DNA from 2 places in the Simplicispira sedimenti genome. Region 1 is predicted to be linked to the other one. Evidence: riboswitches for the same ligand, from Rfam matches in the RefSeq annotation. Region 1 holds a riboswitch; the other holds the start of a gene.
The links. Region 1 has a riboswitch for cobalamin ahead of bluB (5,6-dimethylbenzimidazole synthase). Riboswitches for the same ligand answer to the same signal wherever they lie in the genome.
Positions count from the first base shown of each region.

Region 2: another riboswitch for cobalamin. It lies ahead of MJ602_RS16245 (TonB-dependent receptor domain-containing protein); the one in region 1 lies ahead of bluB (5,6-dimethylbenzimidazole synthase).

Region 1 is NZ_JAKVIJ010000014.1:80,721-88,878, forward strand. It holds gene MJ602_RS14720 (GGDEF domain-containing protein) at 1-333, shown strand, start outside; gene MJ602_RS14725 (VOC family protein) at 444-857, shown strand; partial or broken gene MJ602_RS14730 (IS110 family transposase) at 1,117-1,344, opposite strand; gene MJ602_RS14735 (hypothetical protein) at 1,503-1,847, shown strand; gene MJ602_RS14740 (DUF6988 family protein) at 1,921-2,520, shown strand; gene MJ602_RS16845 (DUF4160 domain-containing protein) at 2,678-2,998, shown strand; gene cobT (nicotinate-nucleotide--dimethylbenzimidazole phosphoribosyltransferase) at 3,251-4,312, opposite strand; gene bluB (5,6-dimethylbenzimidazole synthase) at 4,410-5,171, opposite strand; cobalamin riboswitch at 5,218-5,408, opposite strand; gene MJ602_RS14755 (cobyric acid synthase) at 5,430-6,965, opposite strand; gene MJ602_RS14760 (cyclic-phosphate processing receiver domain-containing protein) at 7,196-7,504, shown strand; gene MJ602_RS14765 (tunnelling fold family protein) at 7,592-8,032, opposite strand; gene MJ602_RS14770 (PP2C family protein-serine/threonine phosphatase) at 8,029-8,158, opposite strand, start outside.
Region 2 is NZ_JAKVIJ010000020.1:9,045-17,202, reverse strand. It holds gene MJ602_RS16265 (FecCD family ABC transporter permease) at 1-764, opposite strand, end outside; gene MJ602_RS16260 (ABC transporter substrate-binding protein) at 773-1,699, opposite strand; gene cobU (bifunctional adenosylcobinamide kinase/adenosylcobinamide-phosphate guanylyltransferase) at 1,696-2,310, opposite strand; gene MJ602_RS16250 (cobyrinic acid a,c-diamide synthase CobB) at 2,307-3,653, opposite strand; gene MJ602_RS16245 (TonB-dependent receptor domain-containing protein) at 3,665-5,578, opposite strand; cobalamin riboswitch at 5,662-5,900, opposite strand; gene MJ602_RS16240 (DUF904 domain-containing protein) at 5,936-6,157, shown strand; gene MJ602_RS16235 (cell division protein ZapA) at 6,154-6,519, shown strand; gene MJ602_RS16230 (sulfite exporter TauE/SafE family protein) at 6,785-7,594, shown strand.

The DNA of each region.
Region 1 (8,158 bases):
AACGACACCCTGGGCCACCAGCACGGCGACGCGGTGCTGGTGCACTTCGTCGAGCGCACCCAGGCCGTGCTGCGCCGCGCCGACCGGCTGGGCCGCTACGGCGGCGAGGAATTCATGGTGCTGCTGCCCGAAACCGACATCGACGACGCCCGCAGCGTGGCCCAGCGCATCCACACCGCCACCGCCTCGGGCCACGCACTGGACTGCCAGCTCAGCATCGGCGTGACCACCTGGCATGGCCCCGGCGACACGCTTGACGCCATGCTGGCCCGCGCCGACAAAGCCCTCTACCAGGCCAAGGCGCAGGGACGCAACCAGACCTGCACGGCCTGAGGCGGCCTACGCCGCCAGCCCGAGGCCACAAGCCGCTTGCCAATCAATACTGTATGCAATTACAGTATTGATGGTGCGAATCGCGCACGCCCATCCCAAAGGAGCATCCCATGCTTGACCACATGACCTTCCGCGTCACCGACATCCAGCGCGCCAAAGCGTTCTACAGCGCCGCCCTTGCGCCCCTGGGCTACAGCGTTTGCTTTGAAGGCAACTACGGCATGAACATCCTCGGCTTCGCCTACCCCGACCCCGCCGAACCCGACGGCAAGAAGGCCGACGTGTGGTTCATCGACGGCCCCTCCCCCTATGGCGGCCCACCAGCCACCACCGGCTGCCACCTGGCCTGGAAGGCCCAGACCCGCGCCCAGGTGGACGCCTTCTACGCCGCCGCCATCGCCGCCGGCGGCAAGGACAACGGCGCCCCCGGCCTGCGCCCCGAGTACCACGCGCACTACTACGGCACTTTTGTCATCGATCCGGAAGGCAACAACATCGAGGCGGTGTGCCATTTGCCGGGGTAGGCGGGACTACATGTCTCGGCTGCAATGAGCAGCAGAATTTTGATTCAAATTGACCCGTAGCAGCCGTTCTCATTGCGCCGGACGCTATTGATTTCATAGCTACTGGCGCATTTCATTTCCGTAGGCAGTGGCCTCCGACGCGTTTGGTGCCTCTCCTCACGCAATAGCAAGGACTGAGCTGGGCATGGGGGTCTGCAAGAACCCTGAGCCGACATTGGGCAACACGCCCAAAAGCGGCAGTTCAGCCGCTGCCCGCTACCATCAGGCGCACGGTGTGGCCAAACTTCTGGAACTCACGCGCCCAATGGTAGCCACAGGAGCACGCCTCCATGCCGATGAAGCACGGCGGCAATGTCGCGATGAGTTCGAGCAGCTTGGCACGCGGCACACTGGGACACACCAGCGCTGGCTTGCCTGTGACATCAACGCCATGAACAGCAAAGACGTTCTTGGCGAGATCGATACCGATGGTGACAATGGCAGACATGGACTTCCCCTTCCAAAAAACGAGTGAATTGATGAGAGATCGAACTTCCCATCGTGGCACTTTGATGCCGTACTTCGCAACTGTGCGGATCACTCGGGACGGGGAAGTCCCTTTCATTCGTTGGGCGTCATGAACGCACGCGCAGGAGGCACCCCAGAGTGAGCAAAGCAGCTATCACCATCAGCGCTCTCGCGTTTGTCTTGGTTGGCTCAAACCTCTGGTGGGCATCGCGGGTACTCGACGCAGGCATCACGCAAACCTATGCACGAGCATCCCAAGAAGTGACTTCCGAGTTGCTTACTCAAACACTCGCCGTCCTACCTGTTGTCGCCGAAGCGGGAGCTTCGCGGGAGCAAATAGTCGCAGCCGCCCGCATGCCGAACGATCGAACCGAACCGTACGAGAAGGAAGGCTATGTCTGGGTGGGCCAGCTGGGCTTGAAGTTCAATGCGCAAGGCAAATTCGAAAAGGCAATAGCAGGGCCGGAGGCTCCCACACAATGACGCCCAACCCTTCCATCGAGAGGACCAGTCCCGGCAAGCCGGGCCTGGCCTCTCATGTCAAACGTTATGACTCATGGCCACCACCTTCAAACTCGACAGCAGTGCGGCTGACTATCTGAACTGGCTTGGGCGTTCCATTGACGAATGCGAGATGCCCGGCAATCTTCGAGTACGGGTGGCGGCGAGTTGCCTGGCCATTGCACAGGATCATCATCACGCCATCGTGGTCTTGCTAGATCACTCGCTGTTTGCTTCCAGCTTCGCCCTTCTGCGCTGCGAGTTCGAGGCTTATGTGCGTGGAGAGTGGCTCGCGTTGTGCGCAACGGACGAGGAAGTGGAAGCCTTCTCGAAGGGTGAAGAGCCGCCCAAGATGGGAAGGCTGCTGGAATCCCTGGAGAAGACACCTGCGTTCGCAGAGAAAATTCTCTCTCGCGTCAAAGCCAATTCTTGGGACGCAATGTGCGCGTACACGCACACTGGCGGGCTGCATGTACAACGATGGGGAACGGATGAGGCGATTGAGCCGAACTACGAACCCTGTGAGATTCAGGAGGTACTCTCCTTCGCCGAGACCTTCGGTGCATTGGCAGTAGTGGGTGTCGCCTATCTCGCGAACAATGACAAAGTCGCGGAGGACGTGCTCGCGAAGTTCAAGGAGCGTACCGGGAAATGAGTCTTAACTTGTCAATCGCACGGAGCCACAACAGCAGGATGCGGCTTCGCCGCCAATGTTGGTGGTCCAGTCATTTTTACGTTAAATCGCTGTGAACCCATACGAAGAGCTTGAACGGGGGGCGAGAGAAGCGGAATCTCTCGACCAATCAGCGAAGGTGCTTTCCGAGTTGCTTTGTGGCGGGTACTCAATCTGGACTGATGGCTCTCTCTACAACATTCGCCAACTCGTTGCGCGTGCCGGCGCGCTGCAAATTCACGTTTATGCCGACGAACATGCTCCACCTCACTTCCATGTGAAGAGTCCTGACGTCGAGGCAGTGTTCACGATCGACCAGTGCCAGTTCCTCCGCGGCAACATAGACGGGAGAGAACAGCGTCTCGTTAAGTGGTGGTACGACCGAAGCCGCCCCCTGCTGGTTACCGCGTGGAACGACACTCGCCCGACAAATTGCCCTGTAGGCCCCATCAATGAGTGATGCGCGGTTTAACAGTTCTTTGCAGCGGAGTGCCTTCGGCGTCCGTTGAAATCAGGCGTTGAGTGGCTGCTCCTGGCCGAAAGCTGCCCCACAAACGACGCCGCTTCACTCCTTTTCGGGCCCAAACACATCGCGCAGATCTAGAGTCAAATCACCCTGCAGGGCATATCCCACAAGCGCTAACAGCTATTGATTCAATAGCTGTTAGCGCTTTCCGTTGCCTCCACTTGGGGGCAACGCCAGGTCCGCCCATCACGCCACGGTCTGCCCCGACACCCCCGCCGCCTCAAAACTCGCCATCTCGCGCAGGATGGCGCAGGCCGATGACAGCAGCGGCCAGGCCAGCGCGGCGCCGGAGCCTTCGCCCAGACGCAGGCCCAGGTCGAGCAGCGGCTCGGCCTGCATCTGCGCCAGCATGAGCTGGTGGCCGCGCTCGCCCGCGCGGTGGGCGAACACGCAGCGTTGCAGCACATGGGGCTGCAGGCGGCTGGCGACGAGCACGGCGGCGCTGGTGATGAAACCGTCCACCAGGATCACGCGGCGCTCTTGCGCGGCCTGCAGCACGGCGCCGACCATGGTGGCCACCTCGTAGCCACCGAGGGCGGCCAGGGCGTCGAGCGGCGTGGTGGCGGCGGCGTTGGCGTCCAGCGCCTGCTGCAGCACGGCGCGCTTGCGTTCAATGCCTGCGGCGTCCAGCCCGGTGCCGGCGCCCGTGCATTCGGCCAGCGACAGGCCGCACAGGCGCGCCAGCAGCAGCGAAGCCACCGAGGTGTTGGCGATGCCCATTTCGCCCAGCAGCAGCACATTGCCCGGCAGGTCGCGCACCAGTTCGATACCGTGGTTCAGCGCCTGGGCGCATTGCGCGGCGCTCATGGCCGGGCCTTGGCTGGCGTCGTTCGTGCCGGGGGCCACCTTGCGCAGCAGCAGGCGCGGCTGGCCAGTGGCGGCTTCGCGCGGGGCGATGTCGCGCGCCACGCCGCAGTCCACCACGGTGAGCGCCAGGCCGTGCTGGCGCGCCAGCACGCTGACAGCGGCGCCGCCGGCGAGGAAGTTTTCCACCATCTGCCAGGTCACGTCGCTCGGGAAAGCCGACACGCCGCGCGCGGCCAGGCCGTGGTCACCGGCGAAGACGACCATCTGCGGCTGCTCCAGCCGGGGCGACTCGGTGCCCTGGATCTGGCCCAGCGTGAGCGCCAGGCTTTCCAGGCGCCCGAGCGAGCCGAGCGGCTTGGTCTTGTTGTTGAGCTTGTGTTGCAGGGCCTGGGTGAGGGATGCGTTGGCGATGTCGGCAATCAGGGGCAAAGGGGCGGTCATGGCGTGTTCCACTTTTTAGGAGGGTTTGGCGCGGCCCGTACACAGAGGGCCACGCATGGAAGGGCGGTACGCGCCGAGGCAGCCCGGCGCGGCGGGGTCAGGCTATGGCTTCGCGCCCGCGCTGGGCGGCGGCCTGGTCGCGCTGCAGGTGGGCGATGAGGGGCTGCTGGTCGTCGCGCTGGCCCCATTGGTCGAAGTACACGAGGTCTTCCATGGGCAGGCGCGGCAGCCAGCCAGCGGTTTCCAGCTCGGGCTTGGCGTGGAAGTGGCTCACGTAGCCGACGCACAGGTAGGCGATGGGCGTGATGCCCTTGGGAATGCCCAGCGCCTCTTGCAGATCGGCCTGGTGGAAGATGCTGACCCAGCCCACGCCCAGCCCTTCGGCGCGCGCGGCCAGCCACAGGTTTTGCACGGCGCAGACGCTGCTGTACAGGTCCATGGTCTTCATGTGGGTGCGCCCCACCACCACCGGGCCAGTGCGCTCGCGGTCGCAGGTGATGCAGATGCCGATGGGCGACTCGACGATGCCTTCGAGCTTGAGCTTTTGGTAGGTGGCGCGCCTGTCGCCCTCGAACATGCCGGCGGCCTCGGCGTGGGCCTTGGCGAAGGCCGCGTGCACGCGGCGCTTGGTGTCGGGCGAGCGCACCACCAGGAAGTTCCAGGGCTGCATGAAGCCCACCGAGGGCGCGTGGTGCGCGGCGGTGAGGATGCGGCTCAGCACCTCGTCGGGCACGGGCGTGGGCAGAAACTGCCCGCGCACATCGCGGCGTGAAAAGATGGCGTGGTAGATGGCGTCGCGCGCTTCTTGCGTGAAGGCGTGCGCGCTGGGCGTGGCTTGCGCCACTGCGCTGGTATTCATGGCAGTCCCCTGTGCGTGAATAGTGGCAGCGCTGCCCGGCCTTGCAGCGCCAAGAAGTGCTCAGGCCGGTCTTCTGGCTTGGAGTCGTCTGCCTTGGCACACCTTCCCGGCTGGGCAGCCAGTGGCGTTTGTGCGCGGCATCGTCCTTACAGCGTTGGGCACGCGGCGGATTTGCACCGCCTTCCCGATTCTCCCTTTGCCATCATGGCATTGGGCACCTGAGGGGCGGGATGATAGCAGCCGCCCACTGCGCAAGGCTTACGCGATCAGCGCATCCAGCACGCCCGGGGCAAAGTGCCGGGCCACGCCATCGGCCAGGCCGTCGAACACGGCATCGAGCGTGGGTGCCTGGGCGCCAAACAGGGCGTGCAGCACGGCGGCGTCCTCGAACAAACCGTGCAGGTACACGCCCAGCACATTGCCCGCCGGGCTCTGCCAGGCGATGCCGGGCATGACCTCGCGCGCCACGTCGCCCTTGGCGGCCATGGCGGGGTGCTGTGCGGTCTGGCCGTGGTGGATTTCGTAGCCCTCAGCACGCACGCCCGAGAGAGGCGCCCAGGCGCCGGTAAGCTGCCCGAAGGCCGCGCTGGTGCGCTGCACGGTCTTGGCGGGCTCGAACACGGTGACCAGCGGCAGCAGGCCCAGGCCGGGGCCGTTGCCGTCGATGCCTGCGGGGTCGATCAGCGCCTCGCCCAGCATCTGCAGGCCGCCGCACACGCCCAGCACGGTGCCACCCTGCCTCGCGTGCGCGGCGATGGATTGGTCCAGCCCCTGCGCGCGCAGCCAGGCCAGGTCGGCGGCGGTGGCCTTGGAGCCGGGCAGCACGATCCAGTCCGTTGGCCGCAGGCCCACCACGTCGGCCGGGCTGCGCACCCATTGCAGGCGCAGGCCGGGCACGTTCTTGAGCGGCTGGAATTCGTCGAGGTTGCTGATGCGCGGATAGGCCACCACGGCCACGGTGGTGTGCACGGCGCCGGGCGTGGTGTGCGGTCGATTGAGCGGCGACGGGCCGCCCCTAGCCGCGAGAGCCCCCTCGGGGGGCAGCGAGGACACGCCAGTGCCGAGCGTGGGGGTCATATCAAACACGCCATCCTCTTCGGGCAGGCCGTGGTGCCACTGCATGGGGATGGTGGCCACGGTGGGCACGCCGGTGCGCTCCTGCAGGTGCTGCGGCGCGGGCGCGAGCAGGCTGGCGTCGCCCCGGAACTTGTTGAGCACGAAGCCGTGGATCAGCGCGCGCTCGTCCTCGGGCAGCAGCGCCCAGGTGCCGTAGAGGTGGGCAAAGGCGCCGCCCCGGTCGATGTCGGTGACGAGCAGGCAACGGGCACCGGCATGGCGCGCCACGCGCATGTTCACGATGTCGCTGGCGTGCAGGTTGGTCTCGGCAGGCGAACCAGCACCTTCGATCACCACCACGTCGTTCTCGGCGCGCAGTTCGTCCAGCGCGGCGGCAATCTGCGGCCACACCACGGCGCTGCGGCCACGCCAAGGCAGCGCGGTGAGCTCGGCATTCACCTGCCCCAGCAGCACGACCTGGCTGTGCGTGTCGGCCTCGGGCTTGAGCAAGAGCGGGTTCATGCGCACGCCGGGCACGGCGCGCGCGGCCAGGGCCTGGAAGTACTGCGCGCTGCCGATCTCGCCCCAGGCGCCGTCGATGCCCTCGACCACGCGCGCGTTGTTGCTCATGTTCTGCGCCTTGAACGGCGCCACCTTCAGGCCCAGGTTGCTGTAGTAGCGGCACAGCGCGGTGGTGAGCCAGCTTTTGCCGGCGCCGCTGGTGGTGCCCAGCACCATCACGCAGCGGGCCCGTCGTGTGTTTGCAGTGGAGTGGGTGATTGTTGCCATGGGCGCAACGATACCCGCTGCGCACAAGGTTCTTTCGCCATCAGGCTCTCTGTTACGTTGCGGCGCAGCCATGGTAACGACACCTTTTGTCGCAGCACTGAAGAAAATGTTTCCTGCATTCCCCTTCCACGCTGGAGCCACCCCAGTCCAGACTGGGCCCAGCAGAAACGGAGCGAACCATGTGGCTACTGATTGACGACGTGCGCGATCTCAACACCGACGCCATTGCCCGCACGCCCGAGGCGGGGCAGCGCCTGCTGGCCAGTGGCCCCTGGGCATGCCTGTGCCTGGACCATGACCTGGGCACTGAACAAACGGGCCTGGACGTGCTGCACTGGGCCATAGGGCATGACTGCTTGCCCCAGCGTGTGCAGCTTGTCACGACCAACCTGACGGCCCGCAGCAAAATGTCCGCCGCGCTGCATGCTGCCGGATACACCAGTGCAGACGGCCTGAACTTCAAATACACCGATGCGGTGAACTCTTGACCCCTTCAAGAGAGCACAGATTCGTATGTGGTGCGAGGTGCAAAAATGCTGGGATTGCTCTGCGTCACTGCGACAGCAGCTTGGCAGTCAAATCATCTTCTGAAGGGCAAGACCGACGGCCGTCAATCTTGCGCACACATCGTCATCAGGCCCGAACTTCCAACCATCAGGCATCGTTGTTTTGTATTTTTCATTGACAAGAGCAACCTGCGCTGGTTTTTCTATCTTGGCTATCCACAAATACTCGTCCAGAAATTCCGCCACCCTCTCCACAGTCCACCCTTGCCGAAAGCGTTCGGTGCATTCATCGCGCAAATACACGCAGGGGACGAGATGCTCATGGTAGGAAGCAATGTCGCTTGTCTGTCCTTTGATCGCATAGCTGTTGTGAATGTAGGGATGCTTGAAAAAGCGCGTATCCAAGCTCGCCCCTTCTTCCCAAAGATCGTGGATCAACTGCGCAAGCCGATACAGCCTGCGCTTGCGCCCTTCGTTTACTGGATGGGGATTGGAGTGCGAATAGCTCATGGTGCAAAGAATGGTCGGTTTGAAGATGATTGTGACTGACAAAAAATCAACGAGAAATTGTCCGGCGCCCCGGCCCTGAGCACCGCTTTGCGCAGTATCTGGGCTTGCGCCAGCGCAGAGGTGCCC
Region 2 (8,158 bases), on a different contig from region 1:
GCCGTGGACTCACCCAGCGCCAGCGCATCGAGCACGCGCGACAGGCCCCAGGCCGCCGCCAGGCAGGGCAGCCACACCGCCAGCATGAGCAGGCAGGACGTCCAGCCGACAAAACCGGTGGAGCCCAGCAAGAAGGCCTGCATGGCCTGCAGCGAGTCGGGCGACACCAGCAGGATCAGCGAGGTGCACGCACCCAGCACCACGCCCACCACCACGCCCGCCAGCAGCAGGCGCAGCGTGTGTTGCACGCCGCGCGCCAACGCCAGCGTGAGCAGCACGGCCAGCACCGCGCCCGCAAAGGCCGCGCCCGTGAGCCCCAGGCGCACCAGCCAGTGGCTGGAATACACCGACACCGCCATGGCCGCGCTGGCCCCGCCCACCATGCCCGCGCCGCCACCCATGAGCGCCAGCACGGTGGCCACGCCCAGCGACGCGCCCGAGGCGCTGCCCAGCAGGTACGGGTCGGCCAGCGGGTTGCGGAACAAGCCCTGCGCCACGGCGCCTGCCAGGCCCAGCAGCGCCCCGGCAGCCCAGGCCCCCAGGGTGCGCGGCAGGCGGATGTCCCAGACGATCTGCTGCGCCATGGCGCGCTCGGCGGCGTCGCCCTGCCCGCCCCACAGCAGGGGCCAAAGGTTCTCCAGCCCCGTGCTGCCCACGCCCGTGCCCAGCAGCACCAGCAGCACACCCAGCAGTGCCAGCAGCACGGCCAGCCCGTGCGCCCAGCCGGGGCTGCGCGCGGTGGAAGCGGGGGTGCCCAGGGCCATGGCGGTGGTCATTGCGCGCCTGCCCGCTGTGCCTTGGTGGGTGCACCGCCCGCATGGCGTTCCAGGCAGGCGGCCATCAGGCGCGCGGCCTCGGCCATGCGCGGGCCGGGGCGGATGAGCACGTCGGACTCCTCGGGCGTGAACACGCACAGGCGCTGCCCGCGCAGCGCGCGCATCTGGCCCCAGCCGGGGCGCGCGGCCAGGCCTTCGGCGCTGCGCGCGCCGACCATGATGAGGTCGGGGTCGGCGCGCACCACGAATTCGGGGTTGAGCTTGGGGAAGGGCCCCAACGCATCCGGCAGGATGTTGCGCGCGCCCAGGCGCGTGAGGGTTTCGCCAATGAAGGAGCCCGGCCCGGCGCCAAAGGGGCCGGGGTTGACCTCGAAGTACACGCGTGCGCCGCGCGCCTGCGGGCTGAGCGACTGCGCCGCCGCCTGCACGCCCGCGTCGGTGGCGCGCCACACGCGCTGCGCATCGGGCACACCCAGCAACTGGCCGACCTTGCCCAGCACGCGCTGCACGTCCGCGTGGGTCTTGGGCTCCAGCGCGACCACCGCAATGCCCAGCGATTCCAGCCGCGCCGCCGCGCGCGAGGAGGTGGCCATGAGCACCACGTCGGGCCGCAGCGCGACGATGGCCTCGATGTTCGGGTCCAGCCCGCCGCCCACCTGGGGGAGCTTGCGCACGCTCTCGGGCCAGTTGGTGTAGCGGTCCACGCCCACCAGGCGCTGGCATTGGTCCAGCGCGCACACGGTTTCGGCCAGCGAGGGCAGCAGGCTCACGATGCGCTGCGGCGTGCGCGCCAGTTGCACGGCACGGCCCCGGTCGTCGGTGAGCTGCACGCCCTGTGCGCGCGCCGTGCCCCACATCAGCAGCAGCAGCGCCAGCAGCACAGCCACCACGATGAGGATGCGCTTGATGGGGGTGGGGTTCATGGTGCGTGTTCTTTCAGGGTGGGCGCTTTCAGGGTCAGCGGCAGCCCTGCCGCCATGAGGGTGACGCGCTGGCACACCTGCGCCACCTGCTGGTTGAGCTGGCCCAGCGCATCGACGAAGGCGCGCACCTCACGCCCCATCGGGATCACCCCCAGGCCGATTTCGTTGCCCACCAGAACAACGGGCCCGGGGGCTCGCTCGATTGCTATCAAAAACATAGCTGCTTGCGCTTGCCAGTTGTGCGCTAGAGCCCTATTTTGTTCAAAATCCATGGACTCCACCCCTGCGGGCATGGTCCAGTTCGTGAGCCACAGCGTGAGGCAGTCCACCACCAGCAGGGTGTGCGGTGTGCTCTCGCGCTGCAGCACGGCGGCCAGGTCGCGCGGCTCCTCCAGCGTGGCCAGGCCAGGCACGCGCTCGGCGCGGTCGCGCTGGTGGCGTGCGATGCGCGCGCGCATCTCGTCGTCCCAGGGCTGGGCTGTGGCGATGAGCAGCGCGCGGTGCTGTGGGGCCTGCGCCAGCCAGTCGCGCGCCAGCAGTTCGGCGCGGCGCGACTTGCCGCTCTTTTGCCCACCCAGGATGAGTTCGCTGCGCGCAATGCCGAGGCTCATGCGCCCTCCCCACCCAACAGGTGTGCCACGGCGCGCGGGCTGGAGGCAAACCAGGCATGGAAGTAGCTGGCCTGCAGGCTGCCGCTGCGGTACAGCGCCTCGCCCGCTTCGGGCGCCGGGGCTTCGCCGGGGCGGCTGCTGCGCGCGATGACCGGCGCGCTGCTGGCCAGCGTAGAGTAGTGAAAGGTGTGGCCGCGCAGCACCTGCCCCGCCAGCGCCAACTGCTGCGGCCCCAGCCCCGCCAGGCGTTTGTGGAGCGTGGCCTGGCCGGGCAGCAGGCCCCACAGGGGCTGCACCGTGCCGTCCGGCAGCTGCACCGCTTCGCACAGCGCCACCATGCCGCCGCATTCGGCCCACAGGGGGCGGCGTGCCTCCAAGTGCTGCTGCAGATCGGCGCGCAGGCCGGTGTTGGCGGCGATGCGCGCGGCATGCAGCTCGGGGTAGCCACCGGGCAACCACACGGCGTCGCAGGGCGGCAAGCGGTCGCCCGCCAGGGGCGAGAAGAAGCACAGGCGCGCGCCCAGTTCCTGCAGCGTCTGCAGATTGGCGGCGTAGATGAAGCTGAAGGCCGCGTCACGCGCCACGGCCACGGTGCGGCCCGCCAGCAGCGGCGGCACTGCCTCGGTGGCCTGGGGCACAGGAAAATCCACGGCCCAGCGTTGCAGATCGGCGACGCTCATCTGGCCCAGGGGCGTGGCGGCCAGGGCATCGGCGGCGGCGTCCAGGCGCTGCAGGGCGTCCTGCAACTCGTGCGCGGCGACCAGACCCAGGTGGCGCTCGGGCAGCAGCGCGGGGCCCTCGCCCAGCGTGATGCGTGCCAACGCGCCCTGCCAGTCCTGGGGGTCGCGCAGGCCGGCGCGCAGCATGTCGGCATGGCGCGCACTGCCCACGCGGTTGGCCAGCACCCCGACCCAGGGCAGGCCGGGCCGGTAGTCGCGCAGCCCATGGGCCAGTGCGCCGAAGGTGCCCGCCATGGCCGAGGCATCGACCACGGCCAGCACGGGCACGCCAAAGCGCTGGGCCAGGTCGGCGGCGCTCGGGTCGCCGTCGAACAGGCCCATCACACCCTCGATGAGGATCAGATCCGCCTCGCGCGCGGCGTCGTGCAGGCGCTGGGCGCAGTCGGGCGCGCCGTTGATCCACAGGTCCAGCGAGTGCACCGGCGCACCGCTGGCAAGTTCATGCCAGTGCGGGTCCAAAAAGTCCGGCCCGCACTTGAACACGCGCACGCGCCGCCCCTGCCGCGCGTGCAGCCGGGCCAGCGCAGCGGTCACCGTGGTCTTGCCCTGGCCCGAGGCCGGGGCAGCCATCAGCAGTGCGGGGCAGGAGGCAGAGGAAGCCATGGCCACTCAGCTTACTGCGGTGCCCACTTCAGGCCGACGTAGAACGTGCGGCCGGGCGTGGCGTAGGTGCGCGCCAGTTCGTAGGCCTTGTCGCCCAGGTTGTCGATGCGCGCGAGCAGCGTGTAGTCGCGTGCCAGGCGGGTGCTGGCGTACAGGTTGACGAGCGTGTAGCCGCCCAGCACCTGGGTGTTGGTCTCGTTCTCGAAGCGGCGGCCCGAAGCCTGCACCTCGGCGCCCAGCGTCCAGCCGGCCACCTGGGTATCGGCGCCAAAGGTGGCGTGGTGCTTGGCGCGGCGCCGCAGCTGCTTGCCGGTGTCGAGGTCGCGCGGGTTCTGGATGTCGATGGAGCCGTGCCACTGCACACCGGCCCACTGCTGCGAGGCGGCCAGCGTCAGGCCTTCGTACTGGGCGCGCGCCGTGCTGGCGTAGCAGCCGAAGGTGGAGGGGCAGCCGCCGGGGGCGCTGAAGACGATCAGGTTGCTCACGCGGTTGCGGTACACCACGGCCGAGAAAGTGCTGCGGCCCTCGGCATAGCGCAGGCCCAGCTCGGCGTTGCGGCCGGACTCGGGGCGCAGCGTGGGCAGGCCGTATTCGCTGAAGCGCTGGTACAGCGTGGGCGCGCGGAAGGCGGTGCCCAGCGAGGCCGTGACGCGCCAGGCCGGCGCGATGGCGTAGCCGTAGGCCACGCTACCGGTGCCCTTGCCGCCGAACTCGCTGTCGTCGTCGTGGCGCAGGTTGACCTGCACCGTGTGGCCGCCGGCACTGTAGCCGTAGCCCAGCGCCAGCGCGTCCTGCGAGCGGCCCTGGTTGATGGCCAGGCCCGAGGCGGTGAGCGCGGGGTTGTCCAGGCGGTCTTCGCGGCGCTCCAATGCGGCGCTGAAACGGTGTGCGCCCAGGCGGTATTCGTTCTGCCAGACGTAGCCGCGCAGGCTGGTTTCCGTGCGGTAGAGCGAAGGCGTGGTCTCGTAGCAGCTGGCCGAATCCGTGACCGACACGCGCGTGCTGTAGGCCTCGGTCCACTGCGCCGCCCAGGTCAGGCCGGCGGTGTGCAGGCGGTGCAGGTTGCGGTCGTCCACCGGGCTGGCGGGCTTGTAGGTGAAGGCGTCATAGCCGGAGTTCATGCGGCTGGCCAGCAGGGTGGCGTCGAGCTTGTGGCGGGCATTGATCTGGTAGCCCAGCCGGGCGTTGCCCGAGGTGCTGCGGTAGCCGTCGCGGTCGGGGTTGTGCGCGCCGCTGGTCTTGGTGTCAAATCCATCGCTGCGCGCATGGGCCAGGCCCAGGGAATAGTCCAGCGCCTTGTCGGCCCCTATGGCGCCGCTGATGCCGGCCTCCAGCTTGCGCGTGCCCTGGCTGCCCAGGCCCACGCCCACGTAGGGCGCCGCAGCACCCTCGCCCTTGCGCGTGAAGAGCTGGATCACGCCGCCGATGGCGTCCGATCCGTACACCGCCGCAGCGGGGCCGCGCAGCACTTCGATGCGCTCGATCTGCGCCAGCGGGATCTGTTCCCACTGCGCGCCGCCGGTGGACTGCGAGTCCACCCGCACTCCGTCGATATAGACGGCCGTGAAGCGGGTCTCGGCGCCGCGCAGGTACATGCTGGTGGCGTTGCCGATGCCGCCGTTGCGCGTGATCTCGACGCCGGGCAGTCGCGCCAGCAAATCGGCCACGCCGGTGGCGCCGCTGTGTTCGATGGTTTCGCGGTCCACGATGGAGATGTCGGCCACCAGGTCGGAGAGGGGCTGCTCGGTGCGCGTGGCGGTCACCACCATGTCCTGCAGCGAAGGCATGCGTGCGTTCTGCGCCAGCAGCAGGGGCTGCATGGGCTGTTCTGCATGGGCTGCGCAGGCGGCAGCAAGGGACAGCACGGCAAAAGCGCATGGGCGCAGCGACAGAGCACGGCGCACGCAAGAAGAGGGCTTGTTCATGGAAATACAACGGAATCGGAAAGCTACCTGCGCCGGCTTCCCCGCCGGCAAATAGGCGATACGGCCGCGCAGCGCCTGGGGCGCGCACAACCACCGTGTTGGCCGGTATCCGGGCTGGCGGCACGCCCTCCAACGCCTTCCCAGGCGCTTGTTCAAGGCGCCCAGTGGCTGTGTGTTGAAGAGTGAATCGGGTGATTCGTCCGCTGACCGTTGCGGGGGCAGCGCAGGCTGGGTGCCGCCATCGCTGGCGGCTACCTCCCTGCTTCCCGTTGAACTGCGGCATGTGAACCACACCGCGAGCACCAACCCGGCGATTTTACGGCGCTTTGCCGGGCAACTGCCTACAATCCGGCGGGTATGGCCGCACCGTCCCCCCAAGACCTGATCGCCGAGCGCGTGGAACGCCTGCTGGTGCGCTACGAGCAGTTGCAGCACACCAATGCGCTGATGGCACAGCAAATTGCCACGCTCACACAAGAGCGCGACTCGCTGCGTTCGCGCCTGCAGGCCGCACGCCATCGCATTGACGTGCTCATCGAGCGCCTGCCCACCACCCCCGCTCCCGAGGACAACGCATGAAGCAGCTCGAAGTGCAAATCATGCAGCAGAGCTATCTGCTGGGCTGCCCCGAGGGCCGCGAGGCGCGCCTGCTGGACGCCGTGGAGCGCGTGGACACCGCCATGACGCGCATCCGCGATGCAGGCAAGGTGCGGGCACGCGAGCGCATCGCTGTGCTGGCGGCGCTGAACCTGGCTTTTGAGCTGGCCGACCGCGAAGCCGCCGAGCTGGCGGCTGCGGCGCACATCCCCCCCCTGTCGGCGGCAGCCCCCATGGGCACCACCGGTACCGATGCGGCAATGCTCCCCCAGAGCACGGATCGCCTGCAGGCGCTGGTGCAGCGCATCGACGATGTGCTGGGCAGCGACGGGCACCTGCTCTGAACACCGTCTTTGGCCGTCCCAAACGTCCTACAATGGCAGCGTCTGCAGTGCTGCCGGGTTTAATTTCCTTGAACCAATGCTCTTAGAGCCCGGGCTTGGTACATTGCCTGATGAGCGTGATCGTCTCGCGTCAGATGAACCCAACGTCAGGTTGCCCTCGCCCCCCTGAACCCCCGGTTCAGGATGACGGCCCGGTGGCATTTGCAGACACCTATTTCTGCGGCGCGCAACCCATGCGCGCCCACCCCTCTCTCTCCCCGTTCCCATGGACCTGCTCTTGATCGCCGAACTGGCCCTGCTGGGCCTGGGCACAGGTTTTCTGGCCGGTCTGCTGGGCATTGGCGGCGGCATGGTGCTGGTGCCCTTTCTGACCCACATCCTGAGCAAGCAGGGCGTGGAGCCGGGCCTGGCCGTCAAGATGGCGATTGCCACCTCCATGGCCACCATCGTGTTCACCTCTCTCTCCAGCGTGCGCGCCCACCACCAACGTGGCGCCGTGCGCTGGGACCTCGTGCAGCGCCTGGCCCCCGGCATCGTGCTGGGCAGCCTTGCCGCCAGCCTGGGGGTGTTTGCCCTGCTCAAGGGCGGGTTCCTGGCGGTGTTCTTTGCCCTGTTCGTGGGCTTTTCCGCCTGGCAGATGCTGCGCAACAAAAAACCCGCCCCGTCGCGCCAGATGCCTGGCACCGCTGGCCAGCTGGCAGCGGGCGGCACCATTGGCTTCCTGTCGGGCATGGTGGGCGCAGGGGGCGGCTTCATCAGCGTGCCCTTCATGGTCTGGTGCAACGTCCCCATCCACCAGGCCGTGGCCACCAGCGCCGCGCTGGGCTTTCCGATCGCTCTGGCCAATGCGTCGGGCTATGTGCTGGGCGGCATAGGGCTGGCGGGCCTGCCCCCGGCATCGCTGGGCTATGTGTGGCTACCGGCGCTGGGCGTGATTGCCGCCTGCAGCGTGCTCACCGCTCCACTGGGTGCACGCTCCGCGCACCAGTGGCCGGTGGACCGCTTGCGGCGCGTGTTTGCCCTGTTGCTCGTGGTACTGGCCAGCTACATGCTGTGGAAAGGGCTTTCGGCCTGAGGCGGGCATACAGGCGGCTGCGTTTTGTGAATTTGCAAGCGCTGGGGGCGCATTTGCAGCGCTTGGTGTGATGCCTTTTGACGAAGCGAGCGCTGCGCCTTTTGCGTGAGTTGCTGGCCGGGTCTCGCCCCGGCGGGCGACTCACTTTCTTTCGCTTCGCCAAAAGAAAGTCACCAAAGAAAGGGCGACCCTGCAGGCCGCGTCCCTCCGCTTCGCTGCGGGCAACCTGCGGTGCTCGCGGCCAGCGGGGTCTCGCTCGAACTCGCGCCTGCGGCGCTCAGACAATCGCGAGCCCTGATCCGCTGGCCACTGCGCTCCTCGGCGAATCCTGAAGGGAGGGCGGCAGCCCAAGAGCCCCACGGGCCATCGCTGCGCTCGGCCCCCAGGGGCGCAGGCGCTGCGCGCCGCGCTCGCCAGGCCGAGCGCAGCGATGGCCCGTGTTCTTTGCCACCCCTTCTGGCTGCGCCTGCGGCGGGGCGCTTGCGGGGTGGGCATGCGCGTCGCAGCGCGCATGCTTCGTCATCTGACTCGCCGCGTTTGTCCGAACGAAGCGCCGCAGGCGCG